One region of the Salinicola sp. RZ23 genome, then DNA from elsewhere that is predicted to be linked to it. Evidence: predicted binding sites of a transcription regulator. Region 1 holds the regulator's gene; each other region holds the start of a gene.
What was found. Region 1 encodes LexA, which represses DNA repair genes until DNA is damaged. Its sites were predicted from a motif close to TACTGTNTANNTANACAGTA; they were not measured.

Region 2: the regulator LexA is predicted to act here: its motif matches at 2,231-2,250, upstream of imuA (translesion DNA synthesis-associated protein ImuA).
Region 3: the regulator LexA is predicted to act here: its motif matches at 2,848-2,867, upstream of DOM67_RS17735 (putative DNA modification/repair radical SAM protein).

What each region holds. Positions count from the first base shown of each region.
Region 1 covers NZ_PZJK01000015.1:104,501-111,592, reverse strand. Annotated here, with positions in the region: gene nagZ (beta-N-acetylhexosaminidase) at 1-930, opposite strand, end outside; gene DOM67_RS15315 (TetR/AcrR family transcriptional regulator) at 1,010-1,666, opposite strand; gene lexA (transcriptional repressor LexA) at 1,949-2,596, shown strand; gene dinB (DNA polymerase IV) at 2,609-3,670, shown strand; gene purU (formyltetrahydrofolate deformylase) at 3,708-4,556, opposite strand; gene DOM67_RS15295 (ribonuclease J) at 4,870-6,471, shown strand; gene DOM67_RS15290 (H-NS family nucleoid-associated regulatory protein) at 6,807-7,092, opposite strand, start outside.
Region 2 covers NZ_PZJK01000001.1:233,548-240,639, reverse strand. Annotated here, with positions in the region: gene DOM67_RS01030 (error-prone DNA polymerase) at 1-52, opposite strand, end outside; gene DOM67_RS01025 (DNA polymerase Y family protein) at 49-1,458, opposite strand; gene imuA (translesion DNA synthesis-associated protein ImuA) at 1,463-2,119, opposite strand; gene hexR (transcriptional regulator HexR) at 2,496-3,362, opposite strand; gene DOM67_RS01010 (hypothetical protein) at 3,564-3,752, shown strand; gene DOM67_RS01005 (sodium-dependent transporter) at 3,954-5,297, opposite strand; gene DOM67_RS01000 (phosphotransferase) at 5,463-7,092, opposite strand, start outside.
Region 3 covers NZ_PZJK01000017.1:173,954-181,045, reverse strand. Annotated here, with positions in the region: gene DOM67_RS17745 (MFS transporter) at 1-657, shown strand, start outside; gene DOM67_RS17740 (RecQ family ATP-dependent DNA helicase) at 806-2,809, shown strand; gene DOM67_RS17735 (putative DNA modification/repair radical SAM protein) at 2,955-4,214, shown strand; gene DOM67_RS17730 (TIGR03915 family putative DNA repair protein) at 4,222-5,196, shown strand; gene DOM67_RS17725 (multidrug ABC transporter permease/ATP-binding protein) at 5,201-6,883, opposite strand; gene DOM67_RS17720 (LysR family transcriptional regulator) at 7,035-7,092, opposite strand, start outside.

The DNA.
Region 1 (7,092 bases):
GCGGGCGTAACGCAGCTTGGCGATCCGCGGCGCCTGGCGTCCGCTGCAGGCATCCACCACTTCCCGCGCTGCCGCGGGATCGTTGCAGATCACCGCCATGTCACAGCCGGCGGCCCAGGCCGCCTCGGCGCGTGCCGCCGGGGTACCGGCAGCGTGGGCGGCGGCCATGGTCAGGTCATCGGAGAAGATCGCCCCCTTGAACCCGAGCTCTTCGCGCAGCAACCCCAGCCAGCTGGGCGAGAAGCCCGCGGGGCGCTCGTCGAAGGCGGGAAAGATCACATGGGCCGGCATCACCGCATCGAGCTTGCCTGCCAGCCGCGCAAAAGGCACCAGATCGTGCGCGCGCAGCGCCTCCAGCGAGCGCGAATCCCGGGCCACGGCGTGGTGCGAATCCTGACGCGCCCCGCCATGCCCGGGAAAGTGCTTGCCGATGGCGACCATGCCAGCGTCATGCAGACCATCGATGAAGGCGCCGGCCAGCGCCGCGACCACCTCCGGGTCGGGGGAGAAACTGCGCGAGCCGATCGCCGGCGACTGGTCATCGTCGAGGTCGAGCACCGGGGCGAAGGTCAGGTCGAAACCGCACGCTGCCATCTCCATGCCCAGCAGCCAGCCGGTATCCAGCGCCAGGGCCAGAGCCGCCTCCGGCGCCTCGGCGAACTGTCGCCCCAGGGTCGCCATCGGCGGCAGCCGGGTCACGCCCTGCTTGAGCCGCTGCACGCGACCGCCCTCCTGGTCGACGGCGACCAGAATGTCCGGTCGGCAGGCGCGAATCTCGCCGATCAGCGCCTGGGTGGTCCCCGCATCCGGGGTATTGCGCGCAAACAGAATGACGCCCCCGACCTCGGGGCGCGACAGCAGCCGCCGCTCTTCCTCGCGCAGTCGAGTGCCCTCGACGTCCAGCATTACCGGACCCAGCGGTTGTGTCATAGCCGTTACCTGAAACCGTGAAGCGCCCGATTCTAGACGACCCGTCGGCGTCATGACAGAGGGCGCTGCCGCTACCGTGTCAGGTCGCTGCTGGCTCAGGCGACTCCAGCGGTGCCAGCATGCCCGCCGCCACCACCGGCTTGAGCCGCCGGATCAGATCGCGCACGGTGACATGCTCGTGGTACTCGTTGTCGGCGATATCGCGCAGCGCATCCAACCCAGAGAGCGTGAACACCACGGTTCCAAGCATGAAGTGGAGGCGCCAGAAGCGCTCCGCCTCCGGCAGCTCCGGCGTGGCCAGCCGCAAGCAGGCGACGAATCGGTGGAAGGTTTCGCCGTAGTGCGCCTGAATATAGCGCCGCAGATGCCCCTGGGCCTGGGTATAGGCCAGCCCAAGAAGCTTCATGAAGATCTTGAGACTGTGGCGCTCCGCCGGCACCTCGAGCACGCTTTCGGCGAGGCGTTCGAGCAGCACCTCGAGGGGAATGGTCTGCCCGCCATAGTGGCGTTCGAGCCCGTCGAGCGCGTGATTGAGACGCTCGGCGAAGGGGTCGAGGTAACGCGCGAAGACCGCCTGGATCAGTGCCTTCTTGGAGCCGAAATGGTAGTTGACCGCCGCCAGATTGACCTTGGCCCGGGTAGTGATGTTGCGCAGCGACGTTTCGGCGAACCCCTTCTCGGCGAACAGCACCTCGGCGGTGTCGAGAATGCGGGTCACGGTGTCGGATTGGGCCATGGACTACCTCTTTCCTGTCGACATCGGGGGCTGCTCGCTGACACCGAAGCTGCCGGCCGACGCCTGTCGAATCAGCTGAAAAACGCCTGTTTAAAACGCTTTTGAATCTAACCACTCCCGGCGCGGCGGCACAATCGCGGCAAACGTCGAAGGCACCCTGCCGCCCTCTTTTCCTTGCCCACCCTTTTCCCTTTGTCTACCCCTTTCCCTGCCCAGCAGGACTGGATACAATTCCAGACTGTATACATGACCAAGCCCTGACAGGCCCCGGGGAGACGCCCAATGTCGAGACCGCTCACCGCCCGGCAGCAGAACGTCTACGATTTCATCGTCAAGACGATGACCGAGTTCGGCTATCCACCCACCCGCGCCGAGATCGCCAAGGCGCTGGGATTCCGCTCCCCCAACGCCGCCGAGGAGCACCTGCGCGCGCTCGATCGCAAGGGCGTGATCCGCATGATTCCGGGGACCTCCCGCGGGATCCGCCTGCCCGCTGCGGCCGGCGCACCCGAGCCCGTCGAAGCCGTCGAGACGGGGCTGCCGATCGTGGGTAACGTCGCCGCCGGCAGCCCGATCCTCGCCGCCGAGCACATCGACCGCTACTGCCCGCTGCCGGCCGACTACTTCGCCCCCAGGGCCGACTACCTGCTGCGCGTACGCGGGCTGTCGATGAAGGACATCGGCATTCTCGATGGTGACCTGCTCGCCGTGCACCGTACCCAGGAGGTGCGCGACGGTCAGATCGTGGTCGCCCGACTCGACGACGAAGTCACGGTCAAGCGCTTCCAGCGGCACGGGCGCCGCGTCACCCTGCTGGCGGAGAACCCCGACTTCGCCCCCATCGAGGTCGACCTGGAGCATCAGCAGCTGGATATCGAGGGCCTCGGCGTCGGGATCATCCGCGGCGGCAATGGCCTGGGCCTGCAGTAGACGCCAACGGCCATGCGCAAGATCCTCCACGCGGACTGCGACTGCTTCTACGCCGCGGTGGAAATGCGCGACAACCCCGGGCTGCGCGACCTGCCGCTGGCGATCGGCGGCAGTGCCGACAAGCGCGGAGTCATCGCCACCTGCAACTACCCGGCCCGGCGCTATGGCATCCACTCGGCGATGCCCACCGCGCGCGCCCTGCGGCTATGCCCCGAGCTCAAGCTGCTGGCGCCGGACTTCGACCGCTACCGCCGCGTCTCGCATGACATCCAGGCGGTCTTCCACGAGCTGACCCCGCTGGTGGAACCGCTCTCCCTCGACGAAGCCTATCTCGACGTCAGTGAGGTCACCCGCTTCCAGGGCAGCGCGACCTGGATGGCGCACTGGCTCAAGCAGGAGGTGCTCGCGCGTACGGGCATCGTGGTCTCGGTGGGCGTGGCGCCCAACAAGTTTCTGGCCAAGATCGCCAGTGACTGGGACAAGCCGGATGGCCTGTTCGTGATTCCACCCACGCAGATGGCGAGCTTCATCGAGGGGCTGGCGGTCAACAAGCTGCACGGGGTCGGCCCCGCCACCGCGGCCAAGCTGGAGGGGCTGGGTATCGCTACCTGCGCCGAGCTGCGCGCACGGCCGCTGGAGCAGCTGATCGATGCCTTCGGCAAGTTCGGCCAGCGCCTGCACGAGCTGGCCCACGGCATCGATGACCGTCCGGTCAACGTCACCCGCGAACGCAAGTCGGTCAGCGTCGAGACCACCTACGACAGCGATCTGCCGGATCTCGCCCAGTGCCACCAGGCACTGGCACCGCTGATCGCCCGGCTCGACGAGCGCCTGGCCCGCCACGGCAACCCCGATATCGGCAAGCAGTTCGTCAAGGTGCGCTTCCACGACTTCACCAGCACCACCCAGGAGACCGGCGCCCGGGGCGTGATCCATGCACGCTTCCACGAACTGCTGGAGAGCGCCTGGCAGCGCGGCGGCCGCCCGGTGCGTCTGCTCGGGGTCGGCGTGCGCCTGGCCCCGGAGGCCGAGCAGCGCCAGCTCAGCCTGTTCGACGGCGAGCAGCCGACCTGACGCCGCAGGCGAGAGGCCGACCACACCGGGGCAGAACTCAGGAGAAGACGACGGTCTTGTTGCCGTGGATCAGCACGCGGTCCTGCAGATGCCAGCGCAGGCCACGTGCGAGCACCGCCTTCTCCACGTCGCGCCCCAGCCGGACCAGGTCCTGGGGCGTATGGCAGTGCGACACCCGCTGAATGTCCTGCTCGATGATCGGCCCCGCGTCCAGCTCCTGGGTGACGTAGTGGCAGGTCGCACCGATCAGCTTGACCCCACGCTCGAACGCCTGGTGATAGGGCTTGGCACCGGCGAAGGAGGGCAAAAAGCTGTGGTGGATATTGATGATGCGACCGGCATAGCGCTCGCACAGCGCCGGCGGAAGGATCTGCATGTAGCGCGCCAGCACCACACTGTCGGCGTCAGCCGCAGCGATCAGCCGTTCGACCTCGGCGAATGCCGGCGCCTTGTCGGCGGGGTCGACGCTCACCCGATGGAAGGTGATGCCGTGCCACTCGACGAGCGCGCGCAGATCGTCGTGGTTGGAGATCACGCAGGGGATATCGCAATCGAGCTCCCCCGCCGACCAGCGGTAGAGCAGGTCGACCAGGCAGTGCGACTCGCGCGATACCATCAGCACCACCCGCTGACGCCGGCTGGCATCGCTGAGTCGCCAATCCATCGCGAACTCGCGGGCGATGCTCTCGAACTCGGCACGGAAGGCCGCGGCGCCGAGCGCCTCCGACTGAATGTCGTAGCGCATGAAAAAACGCCCGTTATCCAGATCGGAATGCTGGTTGGCCTCGATGATGGAACCACCCTGGGCGGCGATGAAGCCCGAGACCCGGGACACGATCCCGACCCGATCGGGGCAGGAGACGATCAAACGATAATTGTGCGGCATAACTCACGCTGACAGGGTCGAAGAAACGAAAAGTCGCCGCGCAACGACGGGCGCGACGACGCAACCTGCCTCGGCAGCGGCGGGACAATGCCCGCCGCGATCGGGGCTGCGGCATTGTACCCGATTCGCCGTGGCTGCGGCGCTCGCCTCGCCGGGCTCAGATCCCGGTTTGAGCGGGTCGAGAACGATGCCTTATAGTGAGTCGAGACTTTTCCCGTTAAGGAAGCCGATGTTTCGTCCGCGCGTGCACATTCGCCCCCGTACCTATCCGCCTCTGCTGTTTCATCCGTTGGGCGGTTGCGGTGAAATCGGCATGAACCTTTCGCTCTATGGCTACGACGATCACTGGATCGCGGTCGACTGCGGCATGATGATCCGCCAGGATCTACCCGACTCACCGCTGCAGATTCCCGACGTGGCCCATCTGGCCGCGGAGGGCATGATCCCCGAGGCGGTCTTCATCACCCATGGCCATGAAGACCATATCGGCGCCCTGGCCTGGATCTGGCCCCACTGGGGCTGTCCGGTCTATGCCACGCCGCTGGCGATCGAGATGCTGCGCGCCAAGTTCCTGGAACGCGGTCTGCGCACCGATGCGCTGTGCCCGGTGACGCCCGCCAGCAGCGTCGAACAGACGCCCTTCACGGTCAGCTTCGTGGCGGTCACCCACTCCATTCCCGAGAGCTGCGCGCTGGCGATCGAGACGCCGGGGGCACGCGTGCTGCACACCGGCGACTGGAAGCTCGATCCGGCCCCGCTGATCGGTCCGCCGATCGACTCGCGCCCCTTCGAGCGCCTGGCGCCGGTGGACCTGGTGGTGGCCGACTCGACCAATGCCGACGTCGAGGGCCACTCGCGCAGCGAGTCGGAAGCCGGCGCCGCCCTCGAGGCGGTGATCCGCGAGTGCCGAGGACGGGTCGCGGTCAGTTGCTTTGCCAGCAACCTCGCGCGCATCCAGTCGCTGGGGCAGATCGCCGCGCGCTGTGGGCGTCGCGTGGCACTGCTGGGACGCTCGATGGAGCGCATGGTCGCCATCGCCCAGCAGCTCGGCTATCTCGAGGACTTTCCGCCCCCGGTACCAACCTACGATCTCGGCTATCTGCCGCCCGAAGAAATCCTGATCATCGCCACCGGCAGCCAGGGGGAGCCGCGCTCGGCGCTGTCGCGACTCGCCCAGGGGCGCCACCCGCTGCTGGACCTGGAAGCGGGCGATCACGTCATCTTCTCGGCGCGCGCCATCCCCGGCAACGAGCGCCCTATCGAACGCCTCAAGAACGGCTTCAAACGCCTCGACGTTCACATCCACGACGAGCACTCCGACCCGGCACTGCACGCCTCCGGGCATCCCGCACGAGCCGAGCTGCGCCAGCTCTACGGCTGGCTCAAGCCACGACTGCTGCTGCCGGTGCACGGTGAGCTGACCCATCAGGAAGCCCACCGCGAGCTTGCCGAAACGCTCGGCATCGTAGTGCCCGAGCGGGTCGTGAACGGCGACCTGCTGGCGCTGGAGAACGGCACACTCAGCCCGCGCCGCCATTTCCATCTGCAGCCGACGCTGCTTTCGCCACGCACCCGCGCCGGCCGCCCCGGCGCAGCCACCACCCCTCGCCGCGCCGCCAGCTCGCTGTCGATCGCACTCACGCTGCTGCCGACCGAAACCGGCTGGACGCGTATCGGCAGACTGCTGTGGGATAGCGAGAGCGCGCTCGATCTGGACGAGGAGGCCTTGGCAGACTGGCTCGACCAGCGCATCGACGCCACCCCGGCGGAGTCCCTGCTGCAGTTGCGTCAGCAGCTGTTCGCGCCGCTCAACGAGTGGCTGCAGGCACACCTGGCCAAGTTGCCGGAGCTGCATCTACAGCTGATGCCCGCCGACCCGCAGCCAGAACATGAAGTGCGCTCGGCCTCCGGCTGAGCGCTGACCCCGTTTGCGCGCCCCCACCGTCGCGCCGAGGCGAAACGCAGCCATGAAAAAACGCGCCGAGCAAAGCTCGGCGCGTTTCGAATTGACGGCAGTGACGGCTCAAAAGCCGATGACTCCCGCACATAACCGTTCAACGTCGTGATGTCGGCTGGCGAGGTTCCGCCGGGCTCGACGCCGTAGTGTGTTTCAGGAATCGCGGCACCGCTTACCGCTTACCGCACCCTGACGACATCAATCCCAAAGAATTTGCGACTCACCACCACCAACAGCTATCAGACGCTATCCCGCACCCGCCAACATCAACTCCCATCTACCCATCCCAGCACTCAGACTTTGCTGGCATTCTTGGGCGGACGTCCCCGGCGCTTGCGCGGCTGTTCGCCCACCAGGTCGTCCATCGACAGCCCGGCATCGTTCATCGCTTCACGAATCTCGGCGAGCTTGCGCTGCTTGTCGGCCTCTTCTTGCTGACGCTGGTGATCTTCATGCTGTTTCTGCTCGATCACCTCATTGATCACTTCGGACAACTTGTGCAGTTGCTCCATGCTCAGCTGACGAGCAGCAGCGCGCGCCACGTTTTTATTGCGCGCGATACGTTCCAAAGATTCCGTG
Region 2 (7,092 bases), on a different contig from region 1:
CGGCATCGTTGGCGGCGTCGCCGGATGGCGTCCAGGCAGACGGCCGGCTCATCCGAACCACCCGTGCAGATGAAAGCCCTCGCCGCCGGGTTCGCGCCAGACCCAGGCGTGGCGGCCGTCGTGCCACTCGGCCAGATAGTAATCACGGCGCACGTCGTCGCCATCCCACCAGCCGCTCTCGATCCGCTCGGGCCCGGCCAGCAGCCGGGCGATGCCGGCCTCCGCCGGGGGCATCTCGGCGAGCAGCCAGCCGGGCCGTAACCGGGCCTCGGGGATATCGGTGGCGCGCGGCCCGGCGGCGGCGAACACCGCGGCTTCGGGGCGGTGCTCGCGGTGCTCGACCAGCGGCTTCAGCGCCGCACCGCCCAGCCGCGCCACCAGGCGCTGATGCAGTGCCGCCCAGGCCTGGGCCTGACGCGCGGGGCCAGCCAGCAGCTCGCGGCGCACCGGCGCATAGGCGGTGAGCCGCGAGGCCGCCAGGGTCACACTCAGCACCGGCCCTTCGAGACGCACCCGCTCGAGCTGCGCGCGGGTCAGCTCGAGCAACGTCTCGGCCTCGCGCTGGGGCGCCAGCAACCCGATCTCGAAGCGCTGCGCCGGGCCGCCCTCCAGCCCCAGCACCAGGCTGAAACGCTCGATGCCGGCATCCTGGCCACGCAGGAAAGCGCTCAGCTCCTGCAGCAGGCGCTTGAGCGGGAAAGCCAGCCCGGCAATGGCGTGCACCGGGCGGTCGAACTCGAAGCTGCGCGAAAAGTGCTGCGCCGGCCGATGGACCGTCAGCGCCAGCGGCCACTCGCCACGCAGCTCGCCGAGATGACGCATCACGCCACTGCCGAAGCGCCGCGCCAGCGCCGGACGCGGCAGCGTGAACAGCTCGCCGAGCCGACGGAAACCGCTGCGGGCCAGGGTCTGCACGCTCTCCGCCGCCAGCCCGCTGCGCGTCAGCGGCAGTCTCGCCAGCGCCGCTTCCAGCCCGGCCTCGTCCACCGCCAGGCCGTCGTGGGCGTTGACCAGCACCCGCGCCGCCGCCGGGTTGGGCGCCACCACCAGGCGGTGAGTGAAGCCCAGTGCGGCGAGCTCGCCACGTAGCCGCGCCTCGAACGCAGGCCAGGGGCCGAACAGCGCCAGACTGCTGGCGACCTCGAACACCAGCGCATGGGGATAGTCGAGACTCACCTGACCACTGTAGGCATAGGCCCAGGCGGCCAGACGCTGGCGCCAGCGCTCCACCGCCGCGGGCTCCAGCGGGGCGCAGCCCAGTTCGGGGCAGAGCGCCTCGGCCAGCCCGCGCGGCTGGCCGGGCTTGATCCCCTGGGCGCGCGCGGCCTGGTTGGCGGCACGAATTCGCTGACGCGGCGGCGCCCCTTCGAGCAGGGCGAAGGGCGCCGCGGGGTCGTCGCGGCGACGCAGCGCCCCCTCCAGCGCCAGCCGCGGGAACAGCAGACAGGCCCAGCGCATGGCGTCACGCCCCCGCGCCGATGGCGATGCGGGTGGCGTGCGGCCACCCGCCACGACACTTGAGCACTTCCAGCGCCGGCGTGTGCCCCTCACCCGGGCCATGGAGGCGCAGGCGCAGCGCCGCTGGCGAAGCCTCGCCGACCCGCGTCAGCGTCCGATGCACGAAGCCCAGGGTGTCACCGCTTGCCGCCGCCACCTGCAACCGGCGCAAGGCGCGCGCATCGGCCTGCGGCAGCCACGCCAGCACCGCGGCACAGCAGCCGGCCCGCAGGCACTGCTCGGTGGCCCACAGCGCTTCGCGCCCACTCACGTCGAGCCAGTGGCAGTGGCCGAGCTCGACTCCGGCCTGCCGCCAGGCGGCCGGATAGGGCAGCGCCGGCGGCGCCACCAGCACCACCGGCCGCTGCTCGCGGGTCAGGCGTGCCAGCAGTGGCCACAGCAGCGCGAGTTCACCGCTGCCGGCCCCGTCGGAGAGCAGCTCGCTGATCGCCCCGCGCGGCCAACCGCCCGCCGGCAGTGCCGCATCCAGCGCCGGGTGGCCGCTGGCGACCGCACTGGCAGGAGCCTCGGCGGCACTCTCCTGGGCACGCCAGACGACACGGCTATCGAGCAGCCGATCGAGCGCGCTCACCGCCCGCGGCCCCGGCAACGATAAAGACACGGGCAACGGCCGCTCACGGCGATGCAGCGGCAAACCCGGCAATGACGCTCAGACATGGGTGACGCCCCCTCCCCTGGCCTTCGAGGAGATAGTGTCGCTCACAACCCCGAATACTGTCTATATATACAGTATAAATGACCTCACTTTGCCCCGCGGTGGCGGCGTGCCAGCACCAACCCGGACCAGCCAGAGCGGAGCCGGCAGGTAGCCGCGCCCGGGACGCCGCGCCGGCAGAGCGCGTATGAGCGAACGAAGACTGGGCGAACGAATGGACAAGACGGGCGCGAACCCCGGCAAGCGCCGGGGGGAGAGAAGGCAGAGAGGACAGCGTCCGAGGGAGTGGTGCAGAGAAAGCGGTGCAGAGAGAGCGTGCGCGTCAGGCCGAGGACGAGGGGGTATTGGGTACCCGCAGCGTGCCCAGGCTGCGCTTGATCGCCTTGAGCTGGTCGCTGATCTGCGGGCCGCGGTTCTTGGCCACCCCCACCGCCAGCACGTCAATGGTCAAAAGATGCGCAATACGCGAGGTCATGGGAATGTAGACCTCGGTGTCCTCCTGCACGTCCACCGGCAGCACCAGGCTCACCTCATGGGCCAGCGGCGAATCGCTGGGACACAGCCCGATCACCGTAGCGCCGGCCTTGACCGCGGTCTTGGCACTGGCCAGCAGCGCCCGGGTACGCCCGGTCTGGGAGATCGCCACCACCACGTCGCCGACCTTCAGCGTCGCCGCCGACATCGCCTGCATGTGCGGGTCGGCGTAGGCCGAGGTCTGGATCTGCAGGCGGAAGAACTTGTGCTGGGCGTCGGCGGCGACCACGCCGGAGGCGCCATAGCCGTAGAACTCGACCCGGTTGGCCACCGCCAGCGCGGCGATCGCCCGGCCGAGTGCGTCGTTGTCGAGGCTGTCGCGCACCTGTTCGAGCGTCTCGATAGTGGTATCGAAGATGCCGTGGGAGAACTCGGAGACGCTCTCGGCATCGGTCAGCGAGAACTGCGCGTACTGGCTGCCCTTAGCCATCATCTGGGCCAGCTTGAGCTTGAACTCCTGGAAGCCGGCCATGCCCATGGCGCGGCAGAAGCGCACCACCGTGGGCTCGCTCACCTGGGCTTCACTGGCGAGATCGGTGATCCGCATCAGGATCACTTCGTCGGGGTGGCGCAGCACGAAACGGGCGACTTTCTGCTCGGAGCGCCGCAGGCGACCCATATGCACACGCAGTTCGTCGAACAGCGAACGGCTCATGCCCGTCCCTCGTATCGCAGCATTATCGGTCTCGCTATCGAGTGAGGTAGCTAGTATGCCCCACTCACTACGTGGGAGCACGCGCCCACCGGGCGCCGAAAAAGGGAAAAAAGTCGGGCGTCACGATCTTGTAAAGTTGGGTATAGTATGCATGTCGGGCACCTTAACCCGATGATCTGAGGATGCCAGGAGATTCGATCAATGAAGGACATTGAAAATCTTCACGCCCTGAAGAGCGAAATTTTCGACATTTTCATGCATCTAGAAGTCGACGAGCACGAACAGCGCAAGCGCCGCGCTGCGGTGCGCTACCTCAAGGCACGTCGCGGTATCGAACAGCGCGCCGAGAGACGCCGTCTGCAGCAGCGTATCGCCGAACTGCCCGACTAGGACGGTTCGTTCTACACATCAGGCGCCCCCCTGCCGGGGCGCCTGCCCCTCTGGGGAGCGGCCCACAGCCGCTGCCCTACACTGCCTTATCGCGCCAATGCCGGCGCAAAGATGACGGCGCTCAAACGGCACGGGCCCGTGCCGTATGCGTCTTTCAGCTTTTGAAAACAAGCGCTTTCGAAAAACAAGCGCTCTTGAAAATCAGAGGCTGTTGAAGAACACCACGATGACGCCGATGGGGGCGACGTAGCGCGACACGTAGTGCCACAGCACACGCCCTTTCGGCCCCAGGCCCAGCTCCTGCTTGACGCTTTCGCTATCCAGGAACCAGGCGGTGAAGATGATCACCGCGAGCCCGGTCAGCGGCAGCATCAGCTTGCTGGTGAGGGCATCGAGCAGATCGAAGACGTTGAAGCCGAACGGCTGGAAGCCGGACCAGAGGTTGAACGCCAGCAGCGCCGCGATCCCCAGGCTCCAGGTCGCCAGCGCGGCCACGAACGCCGAACCGAGTCGCGACAGCGGCGTACGCTCTTCCAGGAACTCGGTGACCGGCTCCAGCAGCGAGATCGCCGAGGTCAGCGCAGCCACCGTGAGCAGGGCGAAGAAGATCGTGCCGAACACCAGCCCCCAGGGCATGTCGATGAATGCCAGCGGCAGGGTGACGAAGAGCAGGCCCGGGCCGGCGCTGGGGTCGAGGTTGTTGGCGAAGACCACCGGGAAGATCGCCATGCCGGCGCCGAGGGCAATCACCGTGTCCAGGATCACCACGGTACGCGCAGTCTTGATCAGATCGACCTCCTGACCCAGGTAGGAGCCGTAGGCCATCATGATGCCCATGCCCAGCGACAGGGTGAAGAAGGCGTGCCCCAGTGCGGCGAGGATGACGCCGCCGTTGAGCTTGCTCCAGTCGGGGGAGAACATGAAGGTGGCCGCCTGGCCGAAACCGGAGGTGGTCATGCCGAAGCCGATCAGCACGATCAGCGCCACGATCAGCAGCGGCATCAGCCACTTGGCGGCGCGCTCCAGGCCGCCCTTGACCCCGCCGGCGACGATGCCGAAGGTCAGCAGCATGAACAGCGTGTGCCACAGCAGCAGCGTGCCCGGCTGGCCCAGCAGGGTGGTGAAGTAGTCACCCACGCTGACATCGCTGGAGCGGCCGAGATCGCCGGTCAGCGTGCTCCAGGTGTAGTTGAGCGACCAGCCGCCGACCACGCTGTAGAACGAGAGGATCAGAAACGACCCGAGCACGCCGGCGATCCCCACCAGCACCCAGTCCGGCGACTTCTTCTCTTTACGGCTGATCGTCTGCATGGTGTTGATCGGGTTGGACTGCCCGCGGCGGCCGAGCAGCCACTCGGAGACCAGGATCGGCAGCCCGATCAGCGCGATACAGACCAGGTAGACGAGCACGAACACGGCGCCGCCGCTGTCGCCCACCATGTAGGGGAATTTCCAGATATTGCCGAGCCCGACCGCCGAGCCGGTCGCCGCCAGGACGAAGGCCGTGCGAGAGGACCACTGCGCATGGGTGTGGGATTTGGCCATGAGTTCACCATCGACTGGATGTGTTGTTGGGAGTCCACCGGGCCTGCCGGGTCTCCTTATTTTCCGCGCGGATTATAGCGACTCGCGCATTGTTGATCCCGTCTGGCGCGGGAAAAGCGATAAAAACGGGGCAAAAACCCGGAATCTCCTCCCTAAAGCACCGTCTCAGCGTGGGTGAAAATGATCCGGCAGCCGCGCCCGCGGGGCGAAGTGTCGGGCGTTCTTGTAGGGCATCTTCATGTAGCCGGAGACCCCCAGGCCGTCGATCTCCGGCACCGCCGCCAGCAGCGTCTCCAGGCACTGGCGAAACTCCTCCTCGCGGGCCGGATCGAGCAGGCGGTAGTGGCTGTGAATCTTGAGATGGGTCGGCAGCGCCTCGAAGATGATCATCCCGGTGTGGTGAATGGCGTTGAGCCGCGACAGCGCCTCGATCATCACAGGCGGCAGGCGCAGAAACTCCTCCGGATCGGGGCCATCCTCGAAATAGGAGTGCTCGCGGCTGGTGTCCTCCAGCTCCGGGGTGGGGCTGACCTCGTAGGGGATCGCCCAACCGGGCTCGGGCAGGAACGGCTGGGTGGCGTCGTCACGGTCGATGTGCAGGGTGCGCCGGGCGTTGAACAGGCACGCCTTGAACACCCCTTCGGGGCGGTGAATCGCCCGTGCCAGGGTGACCATGTTGTTGACCGCGGCGACGAAGGCGCTGCGCAGCCCGCTCTCGTGCAGGCTCAGCGAGGTGTCGACCTCCACCCCCGCCGAGCTCCAGCGCAGCGCCAGCCCGCCCACCACCGGGTAGCGGCCGAGCCGACCCACCGCGACCAGGAACGCCTTCTCGAGATCGCCCATGCCCTGCATGAAGTGCTTGTAGTAACGGTCGAGCTGAACGTCGTTGAGCGCCCGCAGGGCATCTTCGTCGCGCCCCTCCTGGCGCGCGTCCTCGCGCAGGAAGGCCTTGCGCGAGCTGTAGACCACGGTCTCGATCTCCTGCTCCAGCGAGCGCACCCACACCGGCACCAGCGGCGTCTCCGTCGGCGTGGCCACCTCGGGCAAGCGAGTGTGTGCGATCCGCGGCATGTGAGTGAGGAAGTAGTCTCCGGCGCGGCGCGCCAAGCTGGGATCGTCGGCGAGCATGGCGTCCAGCAGGCGCGCGAATTCCACCGGCAGGCCCAGCGCCGTGGCCGGGATGGTGGCGCGGCCGAAGCGGCTCGACTGCGCCGTGGCCAGGGCGTAGAGGGTCGCCGCCGCGCCCTGCTCGTCGAAGCGCGGCGACGACAGCGCGCCGTTGAGCTGGACCTCGCCGATATAGTAGACGTCACCCATGCGCGCGTTGGTGTGCTGCAGGTCGTCTGACATCAGCGCCATCACGTGGCGCGACAAGAACTGGCCCTCGGCATCGAGCTGGGCGAAGACCGAGGAGCCCCAGTCGATCAGCGCGATATGGCCGCTCTCCGGGTCGAACATCAGGTTGGAGGGCTTGATGTCGCCATGGACCACGATGCGCCCGCGCTCGGCGTCTCGTCGCAGCGTGCGCAGGATATCGGCGAGCTGGGCGGCGATGGCGATGATCAGCCGCGCCGGCAGGCGGCCGTGGCGCAGCGAGTACTCCTCCAGATTGACCCCGGGGGCGCGCTGCATCACCAGCATCGCCTGATGGCGCAGGGTGCGATAGGCGATCAGCCGCGGCACCCGCGGATGCTCGACCTGCTCGAGCATGAACGCCTCCTCCTCGAGGCGCTCGTGGAACGCCTGGGGCAGGTTCTGGCGGGTGAACTTGAACACATGGCTGGCGCCGCTGGCA
Region 3 (7,092 bases), on a different contig from region 1:
CGCGCGCTGGCGCTCTATCAGACCGCGCTCTACGCCGGGCTGACCCTGGGCTCGCTGCTGTGGGGCCAGTTGACCGAGGGAGTCGGGGTGCATATGGCGCTGCTGCTGGCCGGCGCACTGCTGCTGCTCTCGGCGCTGCTGTTCCTGCCTTCGCGGCTGCCGGACCTCGACGCCAGCGGCCTGATCGAGGCGCCCGAGGTGCACACCGAGCGCCCGGACTTCGAGTTCGACCCGGCGCGCGGCTCGGTCATGGTCACCATCGAGTACCGTATCGACGCCGAGCATCTGCGCGACTTCGCCCGTGCGGTGCGGCCGTTGCGCAAGCTGCGCCTGCGCAACGGCGCCAAGCGCTGGTCGCTCTACCGCGATATCGTCGACCGCGACCTGTGGCAGGAGGTGTTCCTGGTACCCAACTGGCTGCAGCATCTGCGCATGCTCGACCGCATGACCCTGGGCGACCGCGCGATCATCGAACGGGTCACCGCACTGCATGCCGGCAACGAGCCGCCGCGGGCGCGTCACGGCGTCAGCTACCGCTCCTCGCGCCACGCCAACGCGACCCTGACCCCGAACCAGACCGAACCGCCGGATGAGCCGGCCACGGCGGCCGACGCCACCAGCGCCCCCTGGCCACGGCGCGATATCCCGACTCGATAGCTGAGCTGCACGCCGGCGCTTTCCATCGCGCCGGCCGTTCGTCCCGCCGACTCGGCAGCGACCTGCAAGCGTCATCCGGGCGTGCGATACTGCGCCCCCGCAGCGCCGGGCCCGGCCGCGCTGCATCGGCCAACCCAGGGAGCCCGACATGACCCAAGAGACCGCCCGTCAGACCCTGCAGCGCGTCTTCGGTTTCGACGATTTCCGCGGCGGCCAGGGCGCGGTGATCGAACGCGTCATCGGCGGCCGTTCGACCGCGGCGATCTTCGCCACCGGCGCCGGCAAGTCGCTGTGCTATCAACTCCCCGCGCTGCACCTGCCCCACCTCACCCTGGTGGTCTCGCCGCTGCTGGCGCTGATGCAGGACCAGCTCGGCTTTCTCCAGCGCCACGGCGTGGCCGCCGCCAGCATCGACTCCACCCAGGACCGCGACACCGTGCGCGAGATCATGGAGCGGGCGCGGCGCAACGAGCTCAAGATCCTGATGGTCTCGGTGGAGCGGCTCAAGAACGAGCGCTTCCGCCACTTCCTGCGCCAGATCGCGATCTCGCTGCTGGTGATCGACGAGGCCCACTGCATCTCCGAGTGGGGCCACAACTTCCGCCCCGACTACCTCAAGCTGCCCGACTACCAGCGCGAGTTCGACATTCCCCAGGCGCTGCTGCTCACCGCCACCGCGACCCCGGCGGTGATCGACGACATGCGCGACAAGTTCGCCATCGCCGCCGAGGACGTGATCACCACCGGCTTCCATCGCCCCAATCTCGAACTGCTGGTGCAGCCGGTGCCGGCCGCCGAGCGCCTGGAGGCCCTGGCCGCCTGGCTGGCCCCACAGCAGCAGCCGGGCGCTGCCGCGCCCACCATCGTCTATGTCACCCTGCAGCACAGCGCCGAGCAGGTCGCCCGCGATCTCAGCGCCCGAGGCATCGCCGCGCGGGCCTACCATGCCGGACTCGACAGCGAGACCCGCGACGCCATCCAGCAGGGCTTCATGCACGGCGAGCTCGCCTGCATCGTCGCCACCATCGCCTTCGGCATGGGCATCGACAAGGGCGATATCCGCAACGTGGTCCACTACGACCTGCCCAAGTCGATCGAGAACTACAGTCAGGAGATCGGCCGCGCCGGGCGCGATGGCAAGCCTTCGCGCTGCCTCACCCTGGCCGGCCGCGACGGCCTGCGGGTGCTGGAGAACTTCGTCTATGGCGATACCCCGGAGCGCGCCGGCATTCGTCACGTGCTCGATGAGATCGCCACCGCCGGCGCCCGGCCGGAGCGCCAGTGGCCGGTGCTGCTCAACACCCTCTCGCGCGACAGCAATGTGCGCTTGCTGCCGCTGAAGACGCTGCTGGTGCGCCTGGAGATGCACGGCGTCATCGCGCCGCGCTACGCCTATCTGGCCGAGTACCGGCTGCGCTACGTCGAGCCTGCAGAGACGCTGGTGGCACGCTTCGAAGGCGAGCGCGCCGACTTCGTGCAACTGATCGTCGACAACGTGCCGATGGCACGCACCTGGGGCACGGTGGATTTCGAGCGCCTCTACCAGGCCGGGGCGGCCGCCGGGCTCGACGCCTCCCGGGGGCGGGTGATCACAGCGCTGGAGTACTTCCAGGAGAAGGGCTGGGTGGTGCTGGAAGCCAAGCGCATGACCGATGTCTACGAGGTGCTGACGCCCGAGTTCGACATCGACGGCCTGAGCGACACCCTGCTGGCCGAGTACCAGGCGCGGGAGGCGAGTGAGATCGCACGGCTGCACGCCATGCTCGACCTGTTCGAGTCCACCACCTGCCTGACCTGGCGCCTTGCCGCCTACTTCGGCGAGGCGCCACCGGTGGATACTACTGGCTGCGGCCATTGCTCGGTATGCCACGGCCGTATCGCCAGCCTGCCGCCGGCCCCGCCGCTGCCCGAGCCCGATGCGCAGACGCTGCAGCAGGCGCTGGCGCCGTTCATCGCCCGCCACCGCGATACCCTTGGCGAGGCCCCCGGCCCCCAGCGCATGGCGCATTTTCTGTGCGGGCTGGCGATGCCGCTGTTCACCCCGCTCAAGGCGCGCCAGCTGCCGGGGTTCGCGCGCTTCGAGGCCTACCCCTACGGCGAGATTCGTGATCGCTGTCAGGCGCTGCTGGCCGCCGGCGAGACACCGAACTGATCGGGCGTCGACGCTCACCCGAATACTGTATGCAAAACCACTGTTTTTGAGTACAGTACCTCGAGCCACGCGCTTTCGGCCCGGACCGCCCTGCCAGGGTCGGCCAGGGGCCGGAGCTGCCGTCTCCCCCTGCTCGAGGTGCGCCATGGAGCTGATCGACAAACTCTCCATCCTGGCCGATGCCGCCAAGTACGACGCCTCCTGCGCCAGCAGCGGCGCGCCCAATCGCACCTCCCGCGGCAAGGCCGGGCTGGGTGCCTCCAGCGGCATGGGCATCTGTCACAGCTTCACTCCGGATGGCCGCTGCGTCTCGCTACTCAAGGTGCTGCTGACCAACTTCTGTCTCTACGACTGCCAGTACTGCATCAATCGCCGTTCGAGCAATATCCCGCGCGCCCGCTTCACGCCAGAAGAGGTGGTGCGGCTCACGCTCTCGTTCTACCGCCGCAATACCATCAGCGGGCTGTTCCTGAGCTCGGGCATCATCCGCTCCAGCGACTACACCATGGAGCAGCTGATCCAGGTGGCCAGGCTGCTGCGCGAGACCCACCAGTTCCGCGGCTATATCCATCTCAAGGCGATTCCCGAGGCCGACCCCAGGCTATTGGAGGAGGCCGGGCGCTACGCCGACCGTCTCAGCGCCAATATCGAACTGCCGACGCTGACGAGCCTCAAGACCCTGGCGCCGGAGAAGCAGCTGGGCACCATCCACTCGGCGATGGGCCAGATCCGCCAGGGCATCGATGCCGCCAACGACGCGGCCACGCAGGAGGCCAAGCACCCGCCGCGCAGCGACAACCCCAAGCGCATGGCGCCACGCTACGCCCCGGGAGGCCAGAGCACGCAGATGATCGTCGGCGCCGATACCACCGATGACCGCACCATCCTGCAGTCCGCCGAACAGCTCTATCAGCGCTTCCGGCTCAAGCGCGTCTACTACTCGGCCTTCAGCCCGATCCCCGAACGCCCCGCCGGGCTGCCCCAGGCTGCCCCGCCGCTGCTGCGCGAGCATCGGCTCTACCAGGCCGACTTCCTGATCCGCGGCTACGGCTTCGCCGCCGCGGAGCTGCTCGGCAAGCCGGGCAATCTGGCACTAGACATCGACCCCAAGCTGGCCTGGGCGCTGACCCATCGCGACACCTTCCCGCTCGATCTCAACCGCGCCGAGCCGGCGCTGATCGCCCGTGTGCCGGGGATCGGCCTGAGGAGCGTGCAGCGGCTGGTCGAGCTGCGCCGCCACCGGCGAATCCGCTTTCAGGATCTGATCGCGCTGCGCTGCCGGATAGAGATCCTGCGCCCCTTCGTGGTGACCCAAGACTACCGCCCCGCCGATGGCCAGCGCGACAGCGCCCGCCTGCGCCAGCAGCTGACCGCGCCGCAGCCGGCGCAGATGGCACTGTGGTGAGCCCGTGATGACGCTTGCCTCGTCCACGCCCTGGGTCGTGCCCGCCGCGGACTTCGGCCAGTGGCGCGACGCCGCCCGGCGCCTGCTGCAGGCCGGCGTGCCGCCGGCGGCGGTGATATGGGAGGATGCCCGCGAGGTCCAGGAGGATCTCTTCGCCAGCGCCGAGGCCGGCGCTATCAGGCTGCCCGAGCCGAGCGTGCCGCCGCCCCCGGTGCGCATCGCCCGTGAGGACCTGGCCCTGCTCGAACGCGCCTCCCGCTATCGTTGCGGTGAGGGCGAACAGGGCCGCTGGGCGCTGCTCTACCGGGTGATGTGGCGCCTGCACCAGGGCGAGCGCGCGGCCATCCACGCCGCCGACGTCGATGGCCGCGTGCTGCACCAGCGCCACCATGCGGTCAAGCGCGAGGCGCACCATATGCACGCCTTCCTGCGCTTTTATCGCGACGACACGGATGGAGACGAGGCGGATGCGCGGGGCGCGAAGAGAGCCTCTGGCGGGGAAGAGTTCCATGCCAGGGAGGATTACCAGAGCGTGGAAGAGTCGAAAGCCAGTTTCATCGCCTGGTTCGAGCCGGCCCACGATGTGCTCGAGCTGGGTGCCGAGCACTTCGCCGACCGCCTGGGCAGCAACCCCTTCCTGATCGCCACCCCGCGGGGCGGCGTGGCCTGGAACGGCGAACAGCTGGATTACCGCACACCCTGCCCGCCAGCCTGGGCGGCCAGGGCCAGAGCTGCCCAGACCGCCGGCGAGGATAGCGAGCACGCGCTCTGGCGCACCTACTTCGTCAGCACCTTCAATCCGGCGCGGCTCAATCATCGGGTCATGACCCAGCACATGCCGCAACGCTTCTGGCGTCATCTCAGCGAAGGCGACCTGATCCCCGAACTCGAGGCCCGCGCCCGCCACGGTGGGCGGCGCCTGGCACAGGAGGCGAGCGTCGGCGAGCGCAAGGGCAAGACGCTGCCGCCAGCACGCCGCTAGGCGATCAAGGAGAGGCGGTGTCGATCCGCGCCACCGCATCGCGGCTGGCGAGGTCGCGCGCCTCGCCGGTGAGTTCGAACAGCTGGCCGTCGCGCATCTCCAGCAGGCGGTCAGCGTGGGCGAAGTAGTGGTCGTCATGGCTGATGGCGAACACGGTGATGCCAAGTTCGCGGAAGCGCGGCATCAGCTCGCGGTAGAAGACCCGGCGGAACTGGGGGTCCTGGTCCGCCGCCCACTCGTCGAGCAGCAAGATCTGGCGCTGCTCGACCAGCGCCATCAGCAGTGCCAGACGCTTGCGCTGCCCCTGGGAGAGCTCGGTATCCAGCACCTGGCCGGCGTCCAGCTCGAGCTTGCGCGCCAGCTGCAGCGTCTCCAGCCAGTTGTCGAGCAGCGCCGGATCGGCCGCACCGCCGCGCGGCCCCATCAGCCGATCGAACTGATGGAAGTCGGTATAGACCGCGGCGAAGCGCTGACGATAGCGCGGCCACTCGGCCTCGGTGACCGCCACGCCGTCGACCTGGATCTCGCCGGAGTGCGGCCGGTAGAGCCCGGTCAGCAGCTTGGCCAGGGTCGACTTGCCGCTGCCGTTGCCGCCGATCAGATAGACCTGCTCGCCACGGGTGAGCGCGAGATCGAGCGGCCCCACCGCAAAGCCCTCGCGCCCCGCGCGCTCGGGGTAGCGATAGGTGACCCCGCGCAGTGACAGCGTCTGCCACTCGCCGTGATCCTCGACCAGATCGAAGGAGGCCCGGTAAGGCGCCAGTTCCAGCTCGCGCAGCTTGTCGAACGAGACCTGGGCGGTGATCAGGGTCGGCGTTGCCCCCACGGCCTGGATCAGCGGCGAGCGCAGGAACAGCAGCGTCAGCGAGAAGGTGGCAGCGACCGCGGTATTGGACCAGCCCAGGCCGTTGGCGAGGAAGAACACCACGCCGATGGCACCGAGCATCATGATATTGGTCCAGTTGCCGGCACTCAGATGGAAGGTGTCGGCGCGGATGATGTGGTCACGGTAGGTGCGGGCATGGGCGTCATACACCTCCTCCAGCAGATGCCGTGCGCGGTCCCGGTTGAGCGAGAGCTCCTTGCGGCCGTGGATCACCGTCTCGTAGTCGCGATAGAGGCGATCGTCGGTGGTGCGGGTGATATGAATATGATGATAGACCCGCGATACCAGCCACCACCCCACCAGCATGGTGAAGGCGATCCACACCGCGGTGACCATCAGCAGCGGCGGCGATAGCCACAGCAGATAGGCCACCGAGGCCAGGGTGATGATCACCCCCTGGACCAGCTCCGGCAGCCGCACGAAGGCGATGGTGACATTGCGGATATCGCTCGACAGGCTGGCCAGCAGATGGGCGCTGCCGAGCTGCTCCAGGCGTTCGATGTCGGTGTCGAGGATGCGTTTGATCAGCCGCTCGCGCAGGCGGTAGACGAAGTGATGGCCCAGCGTGGTGAGCGCCAGCTGCGAGCCCAGGGTCACCGCCAGCAGCAGCGCCACCAGGCCGATGAACGGCACCAGGGTGGTCAGCACGCGGCTGTCGCCGACACTCCCCTCGGTGGCGATCAGCGCATGGTTGATGAAGGCGATCACGCCGATCCCCAGCACCGCGCTGAGAAGGCTGAGGAGCATCACGCCGACGAACGGCCAGCGGTAGTGACGAAAGACGACGCGCAGTAGTTCCATGCCGATCCTGTCGGTGGCGGAAATGGCTCCGCCAGCGGATCAGCCGGCATGCGGCGGCGGCGACGTGAGGGCGGAGTCGGAGCGGCGGGCGCACCCGGCGCAAGCGCGAATGATTCTGATCTTCACTCACGAAGTCAAGCCGCGCTCCGCGTCACGCCTCGTCGTCGGCGAACATCATCTGAATCCGCGAACGCAGCCAGCGCTCGGCG